4 regions of the Phyllobacterium sp. 22552 genome follow, and region 2 is predicted to be linked to each of the others. Evidence: riboswitches for the same ligand, from Rfam matches in the RefSeq annotation. Region 2 holds a riboswitch; each other region holds the start of a gene.
The links. A riboswitch is a leader RNA that binds a small molecule or an ion and turns the genes downstream of it on or off. The one in region 2 is predicted to bind cobalamin.
Positions count from the first base shown of each region.

Region 1: linked by a shared signal. The riboswitch ahead of nrdH (glutaredoxin-like protein NrdH) and the one ahead of ACTJI9_RS06670 (ABC transporter ATP-binding protein) in region 2 are both predicted to bind cobalamin.
Region 3: linked by a shared signal. The riboswitch ahead of ACTJI9_RS20110 (hypothetical protein) and the one ahead of ACTJI9_RS06670 (ABC transporter ATP-binding protein) in region 2 are both predicted to bind cobalamin.
Region 4: linked by a shared signal. The riboswitch ahead of ACTJI9_RS02835 (CbtB domain-containing protein) and the one ahead of ACTJI9_RS06670 (ABC transporter ATP-binding protein) in region 2 are both predicted to bind cobalamin.

Region 1 covers NZ_JBQENG010000007.1:226,033-231,040, forward strand. Annotated here, with positions in the region: gene ACTJI9_RS17465 (MFS transporter) at 1-1,307, shown strand, start outside; cobalamin riboswitch at 1,416-1,638, shown strand; gene nrdH (glutaredoxin-like protein NrdH) at 1,884-2,105, shown strand; gene nrdI (class Ib ribonucleoside-diphosphate reductase assembly flavoprotein NrdI) at 2,120-2,533, shown strand; gene nrdE (class 1b ribonucleoside-diphosphate reductase subunit alpha) at 2,503-4,656, shown strand; gene nrdF (class 1b ribonucleoside-diphosphate reductase subunit beta) at 4,671-5,008, shown strand, end outside.
Region 2 covers NZ_JBQENG010000002.1:508,394-513,401, reverse strand. Annotated here, with positions in the region: gene ACTJI9_RS06680 (FecCD family ABC transporter permease) at 115-1,128, opposite strand; gene ACTJI9_RS06675 (ABC transporter substrate-binding protein) at 1,129-2,076, opposite strand; gene ACTJI9_RS06670 (ABC transporter ATP-binding protein) at 2,076-2,882, opposite strand; cobalamin riboswitch at 3,153-3,366, opposite strand; gene ACTJI9_RS06665 (DUF2126 domain-containing protein) at 3,910-5,008, shown strand, end outside.
Region 3 covers NZ_JBQENG010000009.1:106,754-111,761, reverse strand. Annotated here, with positions in the region: gene ACTJI9_RS20125 (ABC transporter ATP-binding protein) at 1-525, shown strand, start outside; gene ACTJI9_RS20120 (GlsB/YeaQ/YmgE family stress response membrane protein) at 531-788, opposite strand; gene ACTJI9_RS20115 (glutamine synthetase beta-grasp domain-containing protein) at 1,137-2,177, shown strand; cobalamin riboswitch at 2,315-2,537, shown strand; gene ACTJI9_RS20110 (hypothetical protein) at 2,640-2,903, shown strand; gene cobF (precorrin-6A synthase (deacetylating)) at 2,900-3,673, shown strand; gene ACTJI9_RS20100 (sigma-54-dependent Fis family transcriptional regulator) at 3,813-4,784, shown strand; gene adh (aldehyde dehydrogenase) at 4,955-5,008, shown strand, end outside.
Region 4 covers NZ_JBQENG010000001.1:566,453-571,460, forward strand. Annotated here, with positions in the region: gene mmsB (3-hydroxyisobutyrate dehydrogenase) at 1-31, opposite strand, end outside; gene ACTJI9_RS02825 (isobutyryl-CoA dehydrogenase) at 59-1,225, opposite strand; gene ACTJI9_RS02830 (cobyric acid synthase) at 1,334-2,791, shown strand; cobalamin riboswitch at 2,852-3,084, shown strand; gene ACTJI9_RS02835 (CbtB domain-containing protein) at 3,134-3,313, shown strand; gene ACTJI9_RS02840 (CbtA family protein) at 3,438-4,157, shown strand; gene cobU (bifunctional adenosylcobinamide kinase/adenosylcobinamide-phosphate guanylyltransferase) at 4,157-4,681, shown strand; gene cobW (cobalamin biosynthesis protein CobW) at 4,686-5,008, shown strand, end outside.

The DNA of each region.
Region 1 (5,008 bases), on a different contig from region 2:
CTTCGACAACGCTTGAGCAGGACGCAACGCGCCTTCACTCGCGACATGACGACGTTAACGTTGGCGAGATTGCCATCGGCGTGATTATCGGCAGAACGTCCGAATTCTTTGACTTCTTCGTCTATGCTATTGCCTCCGTGCTGGTCTTTCCGAAACTGGTGTTCCCCTATGTTGATGCTCTGACGGGCACGATCTATTCGTTCGGTATTTTTGCGCTGGCCTTTCTTGCGCGGCCGATTGGCACGGTTATCTTCATGCAGATCGATCGCACTTATGGCCGTGGCGTAAAATTGACGATTGCCCTGTTCCTGCTTGGTAGCTCGACCGTTGCGGTGGCGTTCCTACCCGGTTATGCCCAAGTCGGTTGGGCATCTGCAGCGCTTTTGGCACTGTTCCGGATAGGACAGGGGCTTGCGCTGGGCGGTGAGTGGGATGGCCTCGCATCGCTTCTGGCGCTCAATGCACCCAAGCAACGCCGTGGCTGGTATGCGATGATACCGCAACTCGGTGCTCCCTTGGGGCTTATGGTTGCGGCGGGGCTGTTCGCATTTTTCGTTGCCAATCTTTCCGCAGAAGACTTCCTGGGCTGGGGCTGGCGCTATCCGTTTTTCGTTGCTTTCGCTATTAATGTGGTGGCGCTGTTTGCACGGTTGCGAATGGTTGTTACGCCGCAATATGCAAAATTATATGAAAGCAGAGAACTGCAGCCAACGACGGTGGCCAACACATTACAGCATGAAGGTCGCCACGTGGTCATTGGTGCTTTTGCACCGCTTGCGAGTTTTGCGCTCTTTCATATGGTAACGGTATTTCCACTGTCTTGGGTCTTCCTGTTTACGGATCAGGGCCCGGCCCGCTTTCTTTTGATTGAAGCATTCGGAGCGGCTGTGGGCGTCATTACCGTGTTTGCGTCGGGCACGATTGCCGACCGCGTCGGACGCCGGAATTTGCTGGGCGGCACCGCCATAGCCATTGCCGTGTTCAGTGGGTTTGCTCCTCAATTGCTTGATGGCGGCGACATCGGCGAACTGATCTTCATGATCCTTGGATTTATTTTGCTTGGTCTGTCCTTCGGCCAGTCATCCGGCTCAGTGGCCTCGCGCTTCTCAAAGAAGTTCCGCTATACCGGCTCGGCATTGACCAGCGATATGGCATGGTTGTTCGGGGCGGGTTTCGCACCGCTGGTCGCGCTGCTGCTATCTAGCCATTTCGGCCTGATAGCTGCGGGCGGCTATCTGCTCTCCGGTGCTGTGTGCACGCTTATAGCCCTCAGCTTGAATCGTCAGACCGACAATCAGGACGTGTAGTCCCTTCCTCACTCATTCCATTTCGTGCGCAGCGCCAAATTGATTGGCAGCTGTGCATAGTTTCAATTTTGGTTTGATCTAGCTGTTGACGGATTTTTAACATCCACTACTATATATAGTGTTCAAGGTTCTTCCGATTCGTGAGAGTGGGAAGCTAAGACGGGAATACGGTGAGTGGTGCCTTTAAGGTACTGTGATGCCGGAGCTGCCCCCGCAACTGTAAGCGGCTAGCACCTGTTCGATACTGTCACTGGGGCTCTAGGCCCCGGGAAGGCAAGAATAAGTGCGTTGATCTGCGAGCCAGGAGACCTGCCTTGATCTGATGAGTCCACCGGCGGGGTGCCGGAGCGGTCGCGCCAATGCACGAGGATTTTCCGTGTAAAACGCTTCCCTGCCCCTCCACGAGCGAGCAACAGGGTGAAGTGCATGAGAAACCTATCCAGCGCATTGATTGTGGGCGACCCGCCGTAAATCGGGCGGCACTTGAGTAAGTCATACAGTTTTAAACCAAACTAGCTGGCAGCAATCAGAGCTGCCAGACCATGTTCTCACGACCAAAAATCAAATGAGGAAGTCATGAATATTGTCGTTTACAGCAAGCCGGCCTGTGTCCAGTGCACCGCTACGACCCGAGCTCTTGACCGGCAGGGTATGGAGTATGACGTTATTGATATTTCCAACGATCAGGATGCTCTCGAACTTGTTCAAAGTCTCGGCTACCGCCAGGTACCTGTGGTTGTCGCCGGCGAAAAACACTGGGCCGGTTTTCGCCCGGATATGATTAGCACCCTTGCCTGACAGGGATGGGTGTCATGAGTGGGATCGTCTATTTTTCGAGCAGGTCGGAGAATACCCACCGTTTTGTTTCCAAGCTGGGCTTCACCTCACAACGGATACCGATCGGTTCTCATGAAGAGCTGAAGATCAACGCACCCTATATTTTGATCGTGCCAACTTATAGCGGCGATGGCGGCAAGGGTGCCGTTCCAAAACAGGTGATCCGCTTCCTCAACCAGGCGGAAAACCGTTTAAATCTCCGCGGCGTGATTTCCGCGGGTAACAGTAACTTCGGAGCGACCTTCGGGATTGCCGGCGACATCATCTCTGCCAAATGCCAGGTGCCTTACCTTTACAGGTTCGAGCTGATCGGCACGGAGCAGGATGTCGTAAACGTCAAACATGGATTGGAACGATTTTGGACGCGCTCACGCTCGAACGACCAGTGAAAGCCAACGAACCAGTGCTGGATTACCACGCGCTGAACGCGATGCTGAACCTTTATGATGAGGAGGGCAACATCCAGTTCGATCAGGATCGTATGGCGGCGAAGCAGTATTTTCTGCAGCATGTGAACCAGAATACGGTGTTCTTTCACAATTTGCGCGAGAAGCTCGATTACCTGGTAACCGAAGGCTATTATGAGCGCGCGGTGCTTGATCAATATTCCTTCAATTTCATGCGCGATCTGTTCAACCATGCCTATGCGAAGAAATTTAGGTTTCCAACATTTCTTGGCGCATTCAAGTATTACACCAGCTACACGCTGAAGACCTTTGACGGAAAACGCTATCTTGAGCGTTACGAGGACCGCATCTGCATGGTGGCGCTGACGCTGGCGCAAGGAAGTGAAACCCTGGCGCGGGATATGGTTGACGAGATCATTTCCGGGCGTTTCCAGCCTGCAACTCCCACCTTTCTCAATGCTGGAAAGAAACAGCGCGGCGAGCTGGTGTCCTGCTTTCTGCTCCGAATTGAAGACAATATGGAATCAATCGCGAGGGGTATCAACTCGGCCCTGCAGCTCTCCAAACGCGGGGGCGGCGTTGCATTATCGCTCACCAATATCCGTGAAGCGGGCGCGCCGATAAAGCAGATTGAAAATCAGTCATCCGGCATCATTCCAGTCATGAAGCTTTTGGAGGATAGTTTTTCCTATGCCAACCAGCTTGGTGCAAGACAGGGGGCAGGTGCGGTCTATCTGAACGCACATCATCCCGACATAATGCGTTTCCTCGATACCAAGCGCGAAAATGCGGATGAGAAAATCCGTATCAAGACGCTGTCGCTCGGCGTTGTCGTGCCGGATATTACTTTCGAATTGGCGAAGAACAATGAGGATATGTATCTGTTCTCTCCCTATGACGTAGAGCGGGTCTACGGCGTGGCCTTTACGGAAATTTCGGTGACAGAAAAGTACCGTGAAATGGTCGCAGATTCGCGTATCCGCAAAAAGAAAATCAAGGCTCGCGACTTCTTTCAGGTCTTGGCCGAAATCCAGTTCGAAAGCGGCTATCCCTACATCATGTTCGAGGACACAGTGAATCGCGCCAACCCGATTGCAGGGCGCATCACCATGAGCAATCTGTGCTCGGAAATCCTTCAGGTCAGCGAGGCGAGCGAATACAATGCCGATCTGTCCTATAGCGATATGGGCAAGGATATCTCCTGTAATCTCGGCTCGCTGAATATTGCCGCCGCAATGGATTCAATGGATTTTGGCAAAACCATCGAAACGGCCATCAGGGCGCTGAGCGCCGTCTCGGACATGAGCCATATCTCGTCGGTGCCTTCTATCGAAAAGGGTAATGATGACAGCCATGCCATCGGCCTTGGGCAGATGAATCTGCATGGTTACCTGGCCCGCGAACGCATTTATTACGGCTCTGACGAAGGTATCGATTTCACCAATATCTATTTCTACACCGTGACCTATCACGCCGTTCGCGCATCCAATCGCCTAGCGGTTGAACGCGGCCAAAGCTTCAAGGGCTTCGAGAACTCGAAATATGCATCTGGAGAATATTTCGACAAGTATACGGCGCAGGAATGGCTGCCAGCAACTGAGCGGGTCCGCGAATTGTTCGAAACAGCTGGCATTGCGATCCCGACACAGGCCGACTGGCTGGCACTGAAAGAGGCTGTGGTGGTATCCGGTCTTTACAATCAGAACCTGCAGGCTGTGCCGCCCACGGGCTCCATTTCCTACATCAATCACTCAACCTCCTCGATCCATCCGATCGTGTCGAAGATCGAAATCCGCAAGGAGGGCAAGATCGGCCGCGTCTACTACCCGGCCGCGTTTCTGACCAATGATAATCTTGATTACTATCAGGACGCCTATGAGATTGGCCCGGAAAAGATCATCGATACCTATGCTGCAGCAACGCAGCATGTCGATCAGGGCTTGTCGCTGACGCTCTTCTTCCGCGATACCGCGACCACGCGCGATATCAACAAGGCGCAGATCTATGCCTGGAAGAAAGGCATCAAGACAATCTACTATATCCGTCTTCGTCAAATGGCTCTGTCCGGCACGGAAGTGCAGGGCTGCGTATCCTGCACGCTTTGATTTCCGGGGAAACAATGAACATTCAAATCAAGAATAAAGCTGTAAAGCTTCCTGCAGCCGTTCGCGCCATCAACTGGAACCGCCTTGAGGATGACAAGGACCTTGAGGTCTGGAACAGGCTTACCGGAAATTTCTGGCTGCCGGAAAAGGTGCCGCTGTCGAATGATATTCCGTCCTGGGCTGCACTCAAACCCGAGGAACAGCAGCTTACCATTCGTGTGTTCACGGGGCTGACCCTGCTCGATACAATCCAGACCAGCATTGGCGCGCCAAAACTCATGGAAGATTCGATCACTCCCCATGAGGAAGCAGTCTATTCCAACATCTCCTTCATGGAGGCCGTGCATGCCCG
Region 2 (5,008 bases):
GACCTGGAACCCGGCTGAAATCCTTTAGGTTGTTTGTCACGAGAATAGTGCCTCTCGCACAGGCATATGCCTTAACAAATGCCATTTGGCTTTGGTCTGCAGTAAATTATCATCTCATCCTTTGCGCAGCAGCAAGGTGACGACGAAGAACGCACCGATGGAGCTGGTGACGACGCCAATCGGCAATTCCTGCGGCGCGAGCAGCAGTCTTGCGACGAGGTCGCTTGAAAGGAGCAGTATGCTTCCGAAAAGCGCGCAAGTTACAATCAGTCCGGCATGGAGCTGGCCGGAAAAGCGCCGCGCAATATGGGGAATCATCAACCCGACAAAGCCGATAACGCCCGATACTGAAACAAAGATCGCGGTTGAAAAGGCACAAACAATAAACACGATATTCCGGGTTCGATTGACCCTGACGCCGAGGCTTTCCGCGGTGTTTTCGCCCGCCAAAAACGCATCAAGATTGCGGTGGTTATAAAGCGCGAAGATCAGGATTGAGGCGAGGCCAATCAATGCCAGCGGCAGATTATCCCAACGCGCAATTCCCAGTCCTCCAAGCGTCCAGAACAATACCGAATGGGCGGCACGTTGATCGCCGGAAAACACCATATAATTGGCAAGCGCCGTGAAGATGAAGGATACGGCAAGGCCAGCAAGGATCATGCGCTCGGGACCCTGACCTTGTACGCGGCGCACCAGCAGCAGAACGATAATAGCTGCGAGCATGCCACCGCTGAACGCAGCAATGGGCAGGGTCCATACGCCGAAGCGATCGCCGAAAAGACTTATAACCGATACCGCGCCAGCAGCAGCCCCCGAGGAAAGACCAAACAGGAAGGGGTCAGCGAGATCGTTGCGGGTAACGGTCTGCAACATTGCGCCAATGATGCCAAGGCCAGCACCGACGCACAGGCCGAGGATGGCGCGGGGCAAACGCAGGTCGACAATAATTCTTTCTATGGGCACAGTCGTGGCCAAATCACTGAGCCCTGCAAAATGCGCCAAGGCATTCAACACGTCGCCAAGCGCGATAAATGTTGAGCCATAGGCAATGGAAAGGAGCCCAAGCACGATGACCAGCACCGTGCTTACCGCTAAAGTCAGTTTTGTTCCCGCCGGAAAATGCACTCAGAATGCTTCCGGATGCATTGCCTTGGCAATCTTTTCGATGGCTTCGATATTCGCAGGACCCGGCGTAAGTTCCGCATAACGAAGGGGGACAAAGCGCTCATTCTTTACTGCATCGGTTTCCTTCATGGCCGGATGGCTCTTCAGGAAATCGAGAAGCTTCTTATATCCAACATCATCCTGATAATCGAGCAGTACGAGAAACTGCGGATTGCGCGATGCAACAGTTTCCCAAGAGGTGGTGGCCCAGCTGGATTCCAGGTCATCCATGATGTTGACGCCGCCAGCTTCGCTGATCATCGCTGAAGGGATGGCGAACTTTCCAGCGGTGAATGGTTTGTCTTCACCGGAATCATAAAGGAACACGCGGGTACCGCTGTTGGTGCCGACCTTCTTTTTGATCTGTGCCAATTGGGTCTTCCAGCCGGAAATCAGTTTTTCAGCTTCTGCTTCCTTGTCGAAAATTTTGCCCAGCTTTTCGATGTCGCCATAGAGAAGCTCCATGGAAGCGGCAGGGCGGTTTTTATCGAGATGGACGCAGCTCTCGGTCAGTTCGAGGGTTTTGATTCCATAGGGCGCAAGTGTATCGGGGGTAACTTCGCCGCCGATGCGCATGCCGTAATTCCATCCAGCAAAGAAGAAATCAGGCTGCACGGCGATAATATTCTCGAGTGTCGGATTTTTTGGTGCAAGTTCCGGAATGGAACCCTGCTGCTTGATGAAGGCATCATCGAGCTTGTACCAGCCGGTGATTCCGGTCACGCCAACCATTGAAGATTGCAGGCCAAGCGCGAAAGCCATTTCGCTCATGTTAATATCATTGACGACAACGCGCTTGGGAGCGGCGTCGAAGGTCAAAGGTTTGCCGCAACTATCGACGGTTACAGGGAAAGCAAAGGCAGGCGCAGACAGAAGAGTAAATGCGAGGGCAAAAAGGGATTTTTTCATCAAATGCTCCGTGAATGAGAATGGGCGTCATGGATCGGTTCGGGTGCTTCAAACACCATAAGGTCGCGCTGGCGAGATGGGTGCCTGAGGCGCAGCACATCAAGGTCAAATACATCGCTGACGATGCGCGGGGTCAGCGTTTCGTCGGGCGTGCCTGACGCTACAAGCTGAGCGCTGTGCATGACTGCTACATGGGTTGCAAAGGGCGCAACAAGCGGCAAATCATGCAGAACGGCAATGGTCGTGACATTAAGTCCGGCAACGAGCAGGAGCAGTTCGCTGCGCGCCTTTGGATCGAGGTGATTGGTCGGTTCATCAAGAAACAGGATGGCCGGTTGCTGGGCGAGGGCGCGCGCCAATTGCATGCGCTGCCGTTCGCCGCCTGACAATGAACCCAATGCACGACGGCGGAAATGGCTGATCCGCGCGCGCTCCATGGAATCTTCGACGATTTCCCGGTCGACCGTGCGTGTGAAGACGCCCAGATGGGGAATGCGGCCAAGAGATACATAATCCTCGACAAGAAGCTGTTGATCGGGGGCATCGGCCTGGCCGACAAAGGCAAATTGCCGGGCCCGCTCAAGCGGCGACATTGTACCGATAATTTTGCCGTTGAAGCTTATTCCGCCGGACGTCGGTGGCAGCAGCCCGGCCAGCATGCGCAGCAAGGTGGATTTTCCAGCGCCATTCGGCCCGATAATAGCGAGCCTTGCGCCACATCTTATGCCGACCGACGCAGCATCAACCAAAGTATGGGTTCCGGTTTTATAGCTCACGGCTGTTGCATCAAGCTGTATATGGCTCACGGGCGCGCTCCCATGCCGTGGAAATATTCTGAGGACTTCGACATGGGTAGGAGATAGCGTAATGTTATAACAATCGTCAATGCCGATTGTTTGAGAGGGTAGATAATATGATGCTGGGTCGAAGTGACGATGCGCGAAACGTTCATACCTGCCAACTTTCAAGGGGAGGACAGAGAACGCAGACGATGAACCGGAAGCTATTCAAAGCATTCGGGTGCCGCTAATGCGGACAGAGGTCATCGCATCGCTCCCGGCACACCCCGTCCGGTTCGAATTTCAATTATGATGGCAGGTCTCCTGGCTCACGGGTCTTGGCAAAGCCTTACCTTCCCGATCTTGCGATCAGTGGCATCATCAGGCGTCGCTCACCGCTTACAGTTGCGGGGGCAGCCACGGTTTCGGTCCCTTTTGGGTACGCCTCACCGTGTTCCCTTTTCATCTCCAGCATTGTCTAGCCGGAGAAACCATCACGATGATTAGTAGTTGAACCGAAGTGAAAATGAAATGGGGTAAAAGAGATAGCACTTGGAAAAAATAGAAGAATGCTATGTTTCCCTCAGGAGTGAGAGGGAGGCTTTCGCCCACCTCCCGTTTTCTGGTTTAATGAATGGAGATCCGGATAGTGAGTGTCCAGCTCGTCCGGGTCTTTTTCAATTCCAGGGTGATAATCAGCAGCTACCCTTTGTTGGCATTGAGTTTCTGCGTGGTTCGACGGGGCTCACCATGAGGAATGTGGTTTGATTGCACATTGGTCGATAACCTTGCAGGAAGTAACTTCCTGCAAATAATAACCTCCCTCATGGTGAGCCCCGTCGAACCACGCAGCAAGCCTAATGCAAATTATATTACCCCCTCTCTTGGATTTGGTTGTGTCGTCCATTTTGCCAGCCCGTTTAAGGTGCAGATTCAGTACGTGCTAAAATAAATGGCAGAATAAGTTTTTTAAGCGTGAACAAGCCGATGGAGTAGGCTAGGCTTCGCATGTAGCCTTTGGCGACATCGATGTTTTATTGAATTTTGGGGCGACATGGCAATTCACGCAGCAGTCTATCATCTGACTCACTATAAATATGATCGCCCCATCATGCTCGGGCCGCAGATCATCCGCCTTCAACCAGCTCCGCACTCGAGAACCAAAGTGCTGAGTCACTCGTTGAAGGTCAGTCCGTCCAACCATTTCGTCAATTTGCAGCAGGACCCTTACGGTAATTTTCTGGCCCGTTTTGTCTTTCCTGAGCCCGTCACGGAGCTCAAGATCGAAGTCGATCTCATTGCCGATATGACCGTCTATAATCCGTTTGATTTCTTCGTCGAACCTGCCGGAGAAATCTGGCCCTTCGCTTACCCTGAAGATATACGCGACGATCTTTCCATATATATGAAGCCGGAGCCGATTGGGCCGCTTCTGTCGGATTTTCTGGCAACGATTGATCGCTCAAGCACCAATACAGTCAATTTCGTCGTGGACCTTAATGCACGCATCCAGCGCGAGATTGGTTATGTTATCCGCATGGAAACCGGTGTCCAAGAGCCGGAAACCACGTTGAATGTCCGTACAGGTTCGTGCCGTGATACCAGCTGGCTTCTCGTCCAGACCTTGCGTCATCTCGGCCTGGCGGCGCGTTTTGTTTCCGGCTACCTCATCCAGTTAAAGCCCGATCTGGTGGCGCTCGATGGGCCTGCCGGGACAACGACGGATTTTACTGATCTACATGCCTGGTGCGAGGTCTACTTGCCGGGTGCCGGTTGGATTGGCCTTGATCCGACATCGGGGTTGCTGACTGGCGAAAGTCATGTCCCGCTGGCCGCAACACCTCATTATCGCAACGCTGCACCGATTTCAGGCATGGCTGAACCGGCCAATGTCGAATTCGGTTTTGACATGCGGGTAACGCGCGTCTCGGAGCATCCACGCATTACCAAGCCATTTTCCGATGAATCGTGGGACGCGCTCGATGCGCTTGGCAACAAAGTCGATGCGCTGCTCAAGGAACGGGATGTTCGCCTGACCATGGGCGGCGAGCCGACATTCGTTTCAATTGACGATTTTGAATCCGGCGAATGGAACACCGATGCCGTTGGCCCAACCAAGCGGGAAAAAGCTGACAAGCTGATCCGGCGCTTGC
Region 3 (5,008 bases), on a different contig from region 2:
ACGCTGTTTCCATGGCTGACGATCGAACAGAATATTGGTTTCGGCCTGACAGAACGCGGCGTCGGCGCAAAGGAAAAAGCTGAAATTGTCGCCTCTTACATCGACAAGGTGGGACTTAAAGGATTTGAAAACCATTGGCCAAAGCAATTGTCCGGTGGCATGCAGCAGCGCACGGCAATTGCCCGCGCCTTGGCGAATGATCCGAAAATACTACTTCTGGATGAGCCTTTCGGAGCGCTGGATAACCAGACGCGAGGCTTGATGCAGGAACTGCTGCTCAGTATTTGGGAGCGGGAACAAAAGACAGTTATCTTTGTCACGCACGATATTGAAGAAGCGATTTTTCTGGCGTCACGCGTGGTTACGATGTCAGCGCGGCCGGGCCGTATCAAGTCGATCACGCCGGTACCGCTGGGACATCCGCGCCATTACACGGTTAAAGCCGCACCCGAGTTTGCCCGGATACGGCTTCAATTGACCGAGGAAATTCGCAGCGAGGCTATACTCGCTGCCGTTTCTCATTAATCAAATCAGGCTGTTCGTTTGAACATGCGGGCAACAGCGATAAGAATACAGGCGCCAATAAAGCCAGCAATCAAATAGCCCAGCCAGCCTGTAAGGACGACGCCGACCATGGAAAGGATTGCGTTGGCGATTATCGCGCCCACGATCCCGAGTATGATGTTCATGATGACGCCCATGTTGCTCTTCATGAACATCTCTGCAAGCCAGCCCGCAACGCCACCAATGATGATTGCTGCGATCCACCCGATTCCGGCACTTTCCATAATACTCTCCATTTCGTTCATTCCAGATCGTTAATCCGGAAGTGAGTTATTGGTTCCAAGCTCGCGACAGAATTTGCGCCTTATCATGCCTAGAAATTCCGCACCTGCCTAAAAATGTATCAACGTGGCGATTGGTAAAAGCGGTTTTTCTGAGCCGTCAGCATAGCAATGGCAGCTTCAAACTGCAAAAAGCACCGCTAAAAATATCCGGCTAATATGTTTTTCAAATTTTTGCGATCCGGCTGAGCGAATTGGCACGCTGTTTGCATTGTCAATTCTATCTGCGAACTGCGCTCCACGATGCAGGCCTCGCAACCGGTCTGCACAATAAAATATGAGAGAAACGGAATGGCAAAATATAAACTCGAATATATCTGGCTCGACGGTTATGTCCCTTCGCCAAATCTTCGCGGTAAGACGCTGATCAAGGAATTCGACGTATTTCCGACGCTGGAACAATTGCCGCTTTGGGGCTTCGATGGAAGCTCGACAATGCAGGCAGAGGGCAAAAGCTCGGATTGCGTATTGAAGCCTGTTTCTCTTTATCCGGACAGTGAACGCAAGAATGGCGTTCTCGTCATGTGCGAAGTCATGATGCCCGATGGCAAGACACCGCATCCTTCCAACACCCGCGCAACTGTTCTTGATGATGACGGCGCATGGTTCGGCTTCGAACAAGAATATTTCTTCTACAAGAACGGCCGCCCGCTCGGCTTCCCTGAGACAGGTTTTCCTGCGCCGCAGGGCCCATATTATACAGGCGTTGGCTACAGCAATGTTGGCGATATCGCCCGCAAGATCGTCGAAGAGCATCTCGATATCTGCCTGAATGCCGGCATCAACCATGAAGGCATCAATGCTGAAGTGGCAAAAGGCCAGTGGGAATTCCAGATTTTCGGAAAAGGTTCCAAGAAGGCTGCCGATGAGGTCTGGATTGCACGCTATCTCCTGCAGCGCCTGACTGAAAAATACGGCATCGATATCGAATATCATTGCAAGCCGCTCGGCGATACTGATTGGAATGGTTCGGGCATGCATGCCAACTTCTCCACCACCTATATGCGTGAAGTCGGCGGCAAGGATTACTTCGAAAAGGTCATGGCGGCATTTGAGCAGAATTGCGCTGCCCATATCGCCGTATATGGACCGGACAATCATATGCGCCTTACCGGCAAGCATGAAACCCAGTCGATCCACCAGTTCAGCTACGGCATTGCTGATCGCGGTGCATCAATCCGCGTTCCGCACAGCTTTGTAAACAATGGCTATCGCGGTTATCTTGAAGATCGCCGTCCGAATTCGCAGGGCGACCCCTACCAGATCGCGTCGCAAATCCTGCGGACAATTTCTGAAGTGCCGGAAGATGCGGAAGAAGTTCTCGCCGCTTGATCTTGTTTGAATAGTTTGGAATGGCGCGGGCACCAGCCTGCGCCATTTTCTATTGGTGATGCGCCGCATTCAGCCGTTTACCGGTTTCCCCCCGATAAATTTACGCCTGCCCTGTTGACCTCAATAGGTGGGCTGGGTTCTTATAAGAGTGTTCCGGTTCTCCCGTGCTGCAAAGCCGGGAGCTAAGAGGGAAGCCGGTGAAGTGATATTCACCAATGCCGGCGCTGCCCCCGCAACTGTAAACAGCGAGTTGCTGTCGCTTGAATTCGTTCAGGCAAAAGGTCACTGGGATTTCCCGGGAAGGCCAGACAGTAATACTGACCTGTGAGCCAGGAGACCTGCCGAAACATGATGAACGTCCACGGGCGGGGTGTCCCGGTGTGTCGCTTGCAATGGTTTGCCGCAGGCTGACTATCTGCAATCTTCGCGCTTGACCCTTGTTCCCAACAATCGGGGTTAAGCATGATACTCGGCGCCAGTACAAATCAATATAACAACCCACAATCGGTCAACGCGGCAACTGTGCCGGAAGACGTGTTTTTTGCCTGGCTGCTTTCCCGGCCTCGCGGCACCAATATCGTTGCAGCTGCAAGTCAGGAGATTATAAAGCTTGAGGCCTTTGCCGGAAAACATGCGGGGGCAAAACGCCTCCACGAACTGTTCTGTGCTTTGATCGAAGAGAGTCAAAGGCCGGAACTATCGTCGGCCTCGCGTGTGCCCCAGTGAAACGCAAATTGCTCATCATCGGAATTGGCGCGGGCAACCCAGACTACGTGACCATACAGGCAGTCAATGCGCTCAATCAGGTCGATGTGTTTTTCATTCCCGATAAGGGAGCTGAGAAAGAGCAGCTGTCCCGGATCCGTCGGGAAATTTGCGAGCGGTTCATCACCGCCCCAGACTACCGCATGGTGGATTTTGAAACGCCGCTGCGCGAGAAACCGTCCTCGACCTATCGAACAAGTGTCACGGATTGGCACGACAAAATGGAAGCGACCTATGCGCACCTGCTTATGGAGGAGCTTGGCGATGATGAGTGTGGTGCTTTCCTCGTATGGGGTGATCCATCGCTTTATGACAGCACGATCCGCATTCTCGACAGACTTAACGCAAAGGGCAATTTCGAACTGGACTATGATGTCATTCCCGGCATTAGCAGCATTCAGGCGCTCACGGCAAAGCATAAGGTTGTGCTCAATCGAATCGGCGAGTCCATTACGATAACCACAGGGCGCAAGCTTGCCGAAGGTTTTCCGAACAATTCGGAAAGCGTGATTGTGATGCTCGATGGCGAGGGCGCGTTCAAGGCAATTGATGAAGATGTCGATATTTATTGGGGTGCTTACATAGGAACGGAAGACGAGATTCTCATGTCCGGCAAGCTGCGCGATGTCGTTGACGATATTGAGCGGTTGCGAAATGTTGCGCGCGCGCAAAAGGGCTGGATCATGGATACATATTTGCTGAAAAGGTCATATGACGAGATTGGAGAATAGCTGCGATTATAACCGGGGGCGTTTTGGACCTACGCCCTTAAATCGCGGCGGTAGAGCAGCCCCGGTTGCCGCCATCAATAGGTGACTTGACGTAGGCGAGAACAGGCGTCACCCTGTACATGGACTTCGGAGGAGGACCATGGGAACGCAGGATGACGGCTTACATGCCGAGCATATCCAATCTGCCGTGACAGGTGACGCTGCTGCGCAGTCAGCGGTTGTTGCATCGTGGGGGCGTTCAATGCGTCTCTACGGCTTGAAGCCTGATGAGGGCACGCCGCCAAACATGCTGACCGATCAGGAATTGCGTGAAGCGCGTGAAGAGCTGGGATCTCTCATAGAAACCGCAGAAATCGCACTCGACCGGCTTTATTCGGCGGTGGGTGGTGCGGGATGTTGCGTCCTTTTAGCGGACAAGAATGGTGTTCCAGTCGATCGCCGGGGCTATGAGGGCGATGATGCCACCTTTTGCAAGGCGGGACTTTGGACGGGAGCAGTCTGGAGCGAAGAGTGCGAGGGCACCAATGGCATTGGCACAGCGCTGGCTGAACAACGTGCCCTGACGATCCACCGCGACCAGCATTTCCGCAGTCGCAACACAGCGCTTTCTTGTACTGTGGCACCGATTTTCGATCATCGCGGGCGGCTGATGGCAGCGATTGACGTATCGTCGGCACGTTCCGATCTGACCGAGGGCTTTGTCAAACTCATTGCCATGGCTGTGGTGGATGCCGCCCGGCGGGTGGAAGCGGAAAATTTCCGATTGGCCTTTCCCAAAGCGCGCATCGTCATGGCACAGGGTAGCGAACGCGGCCATGACCGGGCTTTGAACGCATTAATTGCAGTGGACGAAGACGATCTTGTGGTTGGCGCATCGCGTTCGGCGCGTGCACTTCTCGGGCTGACTGACGAAAGCCTGAGCAGCCCATTACCTGCGGCGAATCTGCTCGGGCAGGATACCGATGCGGAACGAGGATTTGCAGCCGCCGAACGCAGCGTGATCCAGCGAGTTCTGCGAAAAGCAGATGGCAATGTTTCCATTGCCGCGAACATGATGGGCATGAGCAGAGCTACCCTGCATCGCAAGCTTAAACGGCTTGGCTTGAACTGAGACTTTCATGTGTCTCAATATTGCGACAAATCCTGCATTCGCTTTGCCTGCCAGGGATGACACTCAAGCTGTAAAGCGCGATCCTCTGAATATGCCGCGAGGAGGCGGTGTGGAAATCGTGCAATGCGTCCGGTCCTTACCCTGACGCGTTGCTTCAGGGAGGAAGTTCAATGAACAAGGTAGAATTCAACCGAACCGTCAAACCCAACTTCAAGAAACGCTAC
Region 4 (5,008 bases), on a different contig from region 2:
GTCCTAGGCCGATAAAGGCGATTATTGTCATCGCAGCACTCTCCCTGAATATCTTGTTTTAGTTTTTGATCATATGCCGCGCGATGATCACCCGCATAATCTCATTGGTGCCTTCCAATATCTGATGGACGCGCAGGTCACGAACGATTTTTTCAACGCCGTAATCATGCAAATAGCCGTAGCCACCATGGATTTGAAGCGCGTCATTGGCGATATCAAAGCCTTTATCGGTTACAAAACGCTTTGCCATGGCTGACCACTTGGACGCGTCATGGGCCTTCGCATCGAGTTTTGAGGCAGCTGTGTAGAGCAGCATTCGCGCGGCTGAAAGATCCGTCTCCATGTCGGCAAGCTTGAACTGCAATGCCTGAAACTGATTGATGGCCTTACCGAATGCTTTGCGCTCGGAAGCATAAGCAACCGCTTTGTCGAGTGCCGATTGAGCTCCACCCAAGGAGCATGCCGCGATATTCAGACGGCCACCATCAAGCCCTCCCATGGCTATTTTAAATCCATCACCCTCAGCACCAAGCCGATTTGCTACAGGAACCCGGCAATTATCGAATAAAACTGTGCGGGTGGACTGGGCGTTCCAACCCATCTTGAATTCATTTGCGCCAAATGACAGGCCCGGAGCATCCTTGGGAATGATCAGTGCGGAAATGCCCTTTGGTCCGGATTCGCCGGTGCGCACCATGGTGACATAAATATCGCTATCGCCTGCGCCGGATATGAATTGTTTAGCACCATTTAAAACGTAATGATCGCCATCCAGAACAGCTGTAGTTTTCAACGCCGCCGCATCGGAACCGGAGTTCGGTTCCGTCAGGCAATAGCTGCCCAGCCACTCCATAGACGTCAACTTGGGCACAAATTCTTGTCGTTGAGCTTGTGTTCCGAACAGGTCGATCATCCATGTCGACATATTGTGAATTGATATAAATGCTGAAAAGGCAGGGCAGGCCATTGAAAGAGCTTCAAATATCAGCACGGCATCAAGCCGTTTCAAACCCGATCCGCCAACATCCTCGCGCACATAAATGCCACCCATGCCCAGCGGACCTGTCTCGCGAATGACATCGGCGGGAAAATGCTTGTCGCGGTCCCAAGCGAGTGCCTTCGGTGCTACCCGATCAGCCGCAAAAGCGCGTGCCATATCCTGAATTGCCAGTTGATCATCATTGAGTTCAAATTGACCGGCCGCCGCATCAACGACTGCATCCATTATAGTTCCTCCCGAATATTGCTACCGGTCACTCTATCGGATGCGCGTAAGCGCGCAACGGCTTGCATGGGACTAGGAAGAGAAAGACATATCCGCTACTCAAAGCCCATGACACACGCAATCATGTTGCAAGGAACTGGCTCTGACGTTGGCAAATCCGTTTTGGTGGCGGGATTGTGCCGTCTGGCGCGCAATCGCGGTTTGAGGGTTTTTCCATTCAAGCCGCAAAACATGTCGAACAATGCTGCTGTTAGCGATGATGGTGGTGAGATTGGCCGGGCGCAATGGTTGCAAGCGCTGGCTTGTGGCGTGCCCTCGTCGGTTCACATGAATCCGGTATTGCTGAAGCCTCAGTCAGAAACGGGCAGCCAAATCATTGTCCAGGGTAAAGTTTGGGGACAGGCGAAGGGCAAGGATTATCAGCAATACAAGGCGGGATTGCTGAATGCGGTTATGGAGTCGTGGGATATCGTTCGTGCCGATGCGGACATAGTCATCGTTGAAGGAGCTGGATCGCCCGCAGAAATCAATCTGCGATCAGGGGACATCGCCAATATGGGCTTTGCCGTCAAAGCCAATGTGCCTGTGGTTCTGGTTGGCGATATTGATCGAGGCGGGGTGATAGCGTCGATTGTCGGCACGCACGCAATTCTTTCGCCTGAAGATCGGGATATGATTTCCGGTTATCTGATCAACAAGTTTCGTGGCGACATTTCGCTTTTCGATGACGGTTTGAAATCTATCACACAATTTACGGGCTGGCCGTCCTTCGGGGTTGTCCCTTGGTTGAAAGATGCCTCCCGTCTTCCGGCGGAAGACTCGGTTGTATTGGAACGGCTGGTCAAAGGTGATGGGCGGGCGTTGAAAATTGCCGTTCCAGTGCTTGATCGCATTGCCAATTTTGATGATTTCGATCCGCTAATAGCTGAACCGCAAGTCGAGGTCGTCATGATCAAAAGTGGCGAGCGAATCCCTGCAGATGCAGGTTTGGTCATTATTCCGGGCTCCAAATCCACCATTGGTGACCTTCAACGGTTCCGTGAAAATGGCTGGGACCACGATCTTGATCAGCACAGACGCAGAGGTGGTCATATTATCGGCATTTGTGGCGGCTTCCAGATGCTGGGTAAAACAGTATCTGATCCCCAAGGGATTGAAGGAAATATCAGGGAAATTAGAGGTCTTGGTTATCTCGATATCGATACAGTTATGGAGCCGGAGAAGACCGTGCGCAATGTCCAAGCCCGTTCATTGCAGTTTGACATACCGTTGAAGGGCTATGAGATTCACCTTGGTCGAACGACTGGCCCCGATTGCATCCGGCCAGCCGTGAATATTGATGGCATAGCGGATGGTGCAATATCCGCTGACGGCAAAGTATTCGGTACCTATATGCACGGGCTTTTCAACGCGGACGCATTCCGGGCAGCACTTTTAAAGTCCATGGGAATATCTGCTGGCGTTCTCGATTATCACGCTGGTGTAGATGCGGCGCTCGACTCCATTGCAGCGCAATTGGAGTCAGTTCTGGATATCGAGGCATTGTTTGCGCTTAAACGTGTCTGACGGCGTCGGCAGCGATCAAGGTGTCGCAGATTCGTTTGACTTTTAGAGCGCTTGGTGAATAACGTTCAGCAGATGATTGGTTCCCGCATTGGCCAAAGGCCAGGGATCAAAAGGGAATGCGACGGTCGTACCCATTAGGGCGATCCCACCGCAGCCGACCCCGCGACTGTAGAGCGGTTAGGATATATGCCATGCTGAACGCGAAAGCGGACGGCAGTCACTGGGAAACCGGGAAGGCGGCATTTATCTTGCGACCCGCGAGCCAGGAGACCTGCCAATCACAGGGTAATAGTGCCCAAAACCGAGGGGGATTTTCCCTTCTGGCCCTGCACGGAGGTTGTTATGGCTACTGTTCGTACTTCTAATACGATTTCTCTCCCACTCGCATCGCGTCTGACGACGGCTGTTGTGTCATTGCTTCTCGGCGTGTTTATTATTTATGGCGTCGGTCTTTCACATTCTGAAACGCTGCATGACACAGCACACGACACCCGCCATTCATATGGATTTCCTTGCCATTGAGTCTTTGATAGCTGAAATGTTGATTCAGCTATCGACCCTTAAGCATTGAAATAATGATGGTTGTTTGGTCCGGGACCTTTGCAGGTGCCCGGCGTCTCGCTTTTGGAATTGGGGAGTGGACTCCATGTTGGTCAAATATTTGCTGGCTACAATCATAGCCGGTCTGTTTGCCGGAATAATTCTAACACCGGCCATGTATGTAAAAAATGTACCGCTGATATTGCATGCGGAAGAATATGAAAGTGCGGGCGGCGGCGGTCATTCTCACGATACGCCTGCCTCTGCGAGCGAATCTGCGGCGGTTACTCCGCACGAACATGCGGAAGAGGCGGGTCCCGAACTGCCATTTGGTCGTCTCGGTAATACGTTGTTGATCAATCTGGTGGCTGGAGCAGGCTTTGCGTTGATCACTGGTGCTGCGGCGCTTTTCCTCGGTCGTCGCATTACCCTTCAGAACGGAATCTATTGGGGGCTTGCAGGGTTTTTCATCTTCAATTTTGCACCGGCGTTCAGCCTTGCCCCTGAATTGCCTGCTATGCCTGCAGCGGATCTGGCCATGCGGCAGACCTGGTGGCTGATAACTGTCATTCTGACGGCGGGCGGCGTCTATCTGATCGTACTGCGTGAGCAGACTTGGGCTAAGCTTCTTGGTGTTGTATTGATTGTCGCTCCCCATATTTATGGTGCACCGGAAGCAGAAGATCTGACATCAGCGGTGCCTCCGACACTTGCCTCAGAGTTTGCCGTCTCAGCACTGGCAACCAATCTCTTCTTCTGGGTTGTACTTGGTACTGCACTGGGCTGGGCAATTCAGAATTATGCTTCATCGGAGCTTGAGCAGTAATGCAACCGCTGGAACGCGAAATTACCTTTATTCTTGGAGGCGCGCGTTCCGGCAAATCGTCCTTTGCCGAAGGTCTGATCGAATCATCCGGGTGGGATGCTATTTATCTTGCCACCGGCAGAGCGTGGGATGATGAAATGTCCGAGCGAATTGGGCATCATAGAGCGCGGCGCGGATCCCGATGGATTACAGTTGAAGAACCAATTGATCTGGCTGGAAAACTGGAAAGTCTTGCTGGTGTCGAAAAGGCAATCCTGGTCGATTGCCTTACACTGTGGCTGACCAATTTAATGATGGCCGAACGTGATATCGACGCCGAAATTGCACGTCTGATAAACACACTGAGCCATCTCGCGGGTGCCATTGTTCTGGTTTCCAATGAGGTTGGTCTTGGAATAGTACCGGAAAATCGCATGGCACGTGAATTTCGTGATCACGCAGGCCGATTGCATCAAGCCGTGGCTGCCGCTGCGGCAAAAGTCTATTTCGTGGCAGCAGGGCTGCCGCTCAAAATGAAGGGATAACAAAATGCAGGGTCACAAGATTCCGGCAACGGTCATCACTGGCTTTCTCGGTTCGGGCAAGACTACCATGATCCGAAATCTGCTCGAAAATGCCAATGGCAAGCGCATCGCGCTGATCATCAACGAATTTGGTGATCTTGGCGTTGACGGGAATTTGCTCAAAGGCTGCGGTATCGAAGCGTGCCGCGACGAAGATATGATCGAACTTAACAATGGCTGCATTTGCTGCACCGTGGCTGATGATTTCATTCCCACCATGACCAAGCTTCTGGATCGACCTGATCGCTTTGATCATATTGTCATTGAAACGTCCGGTCTTGCTCTTCC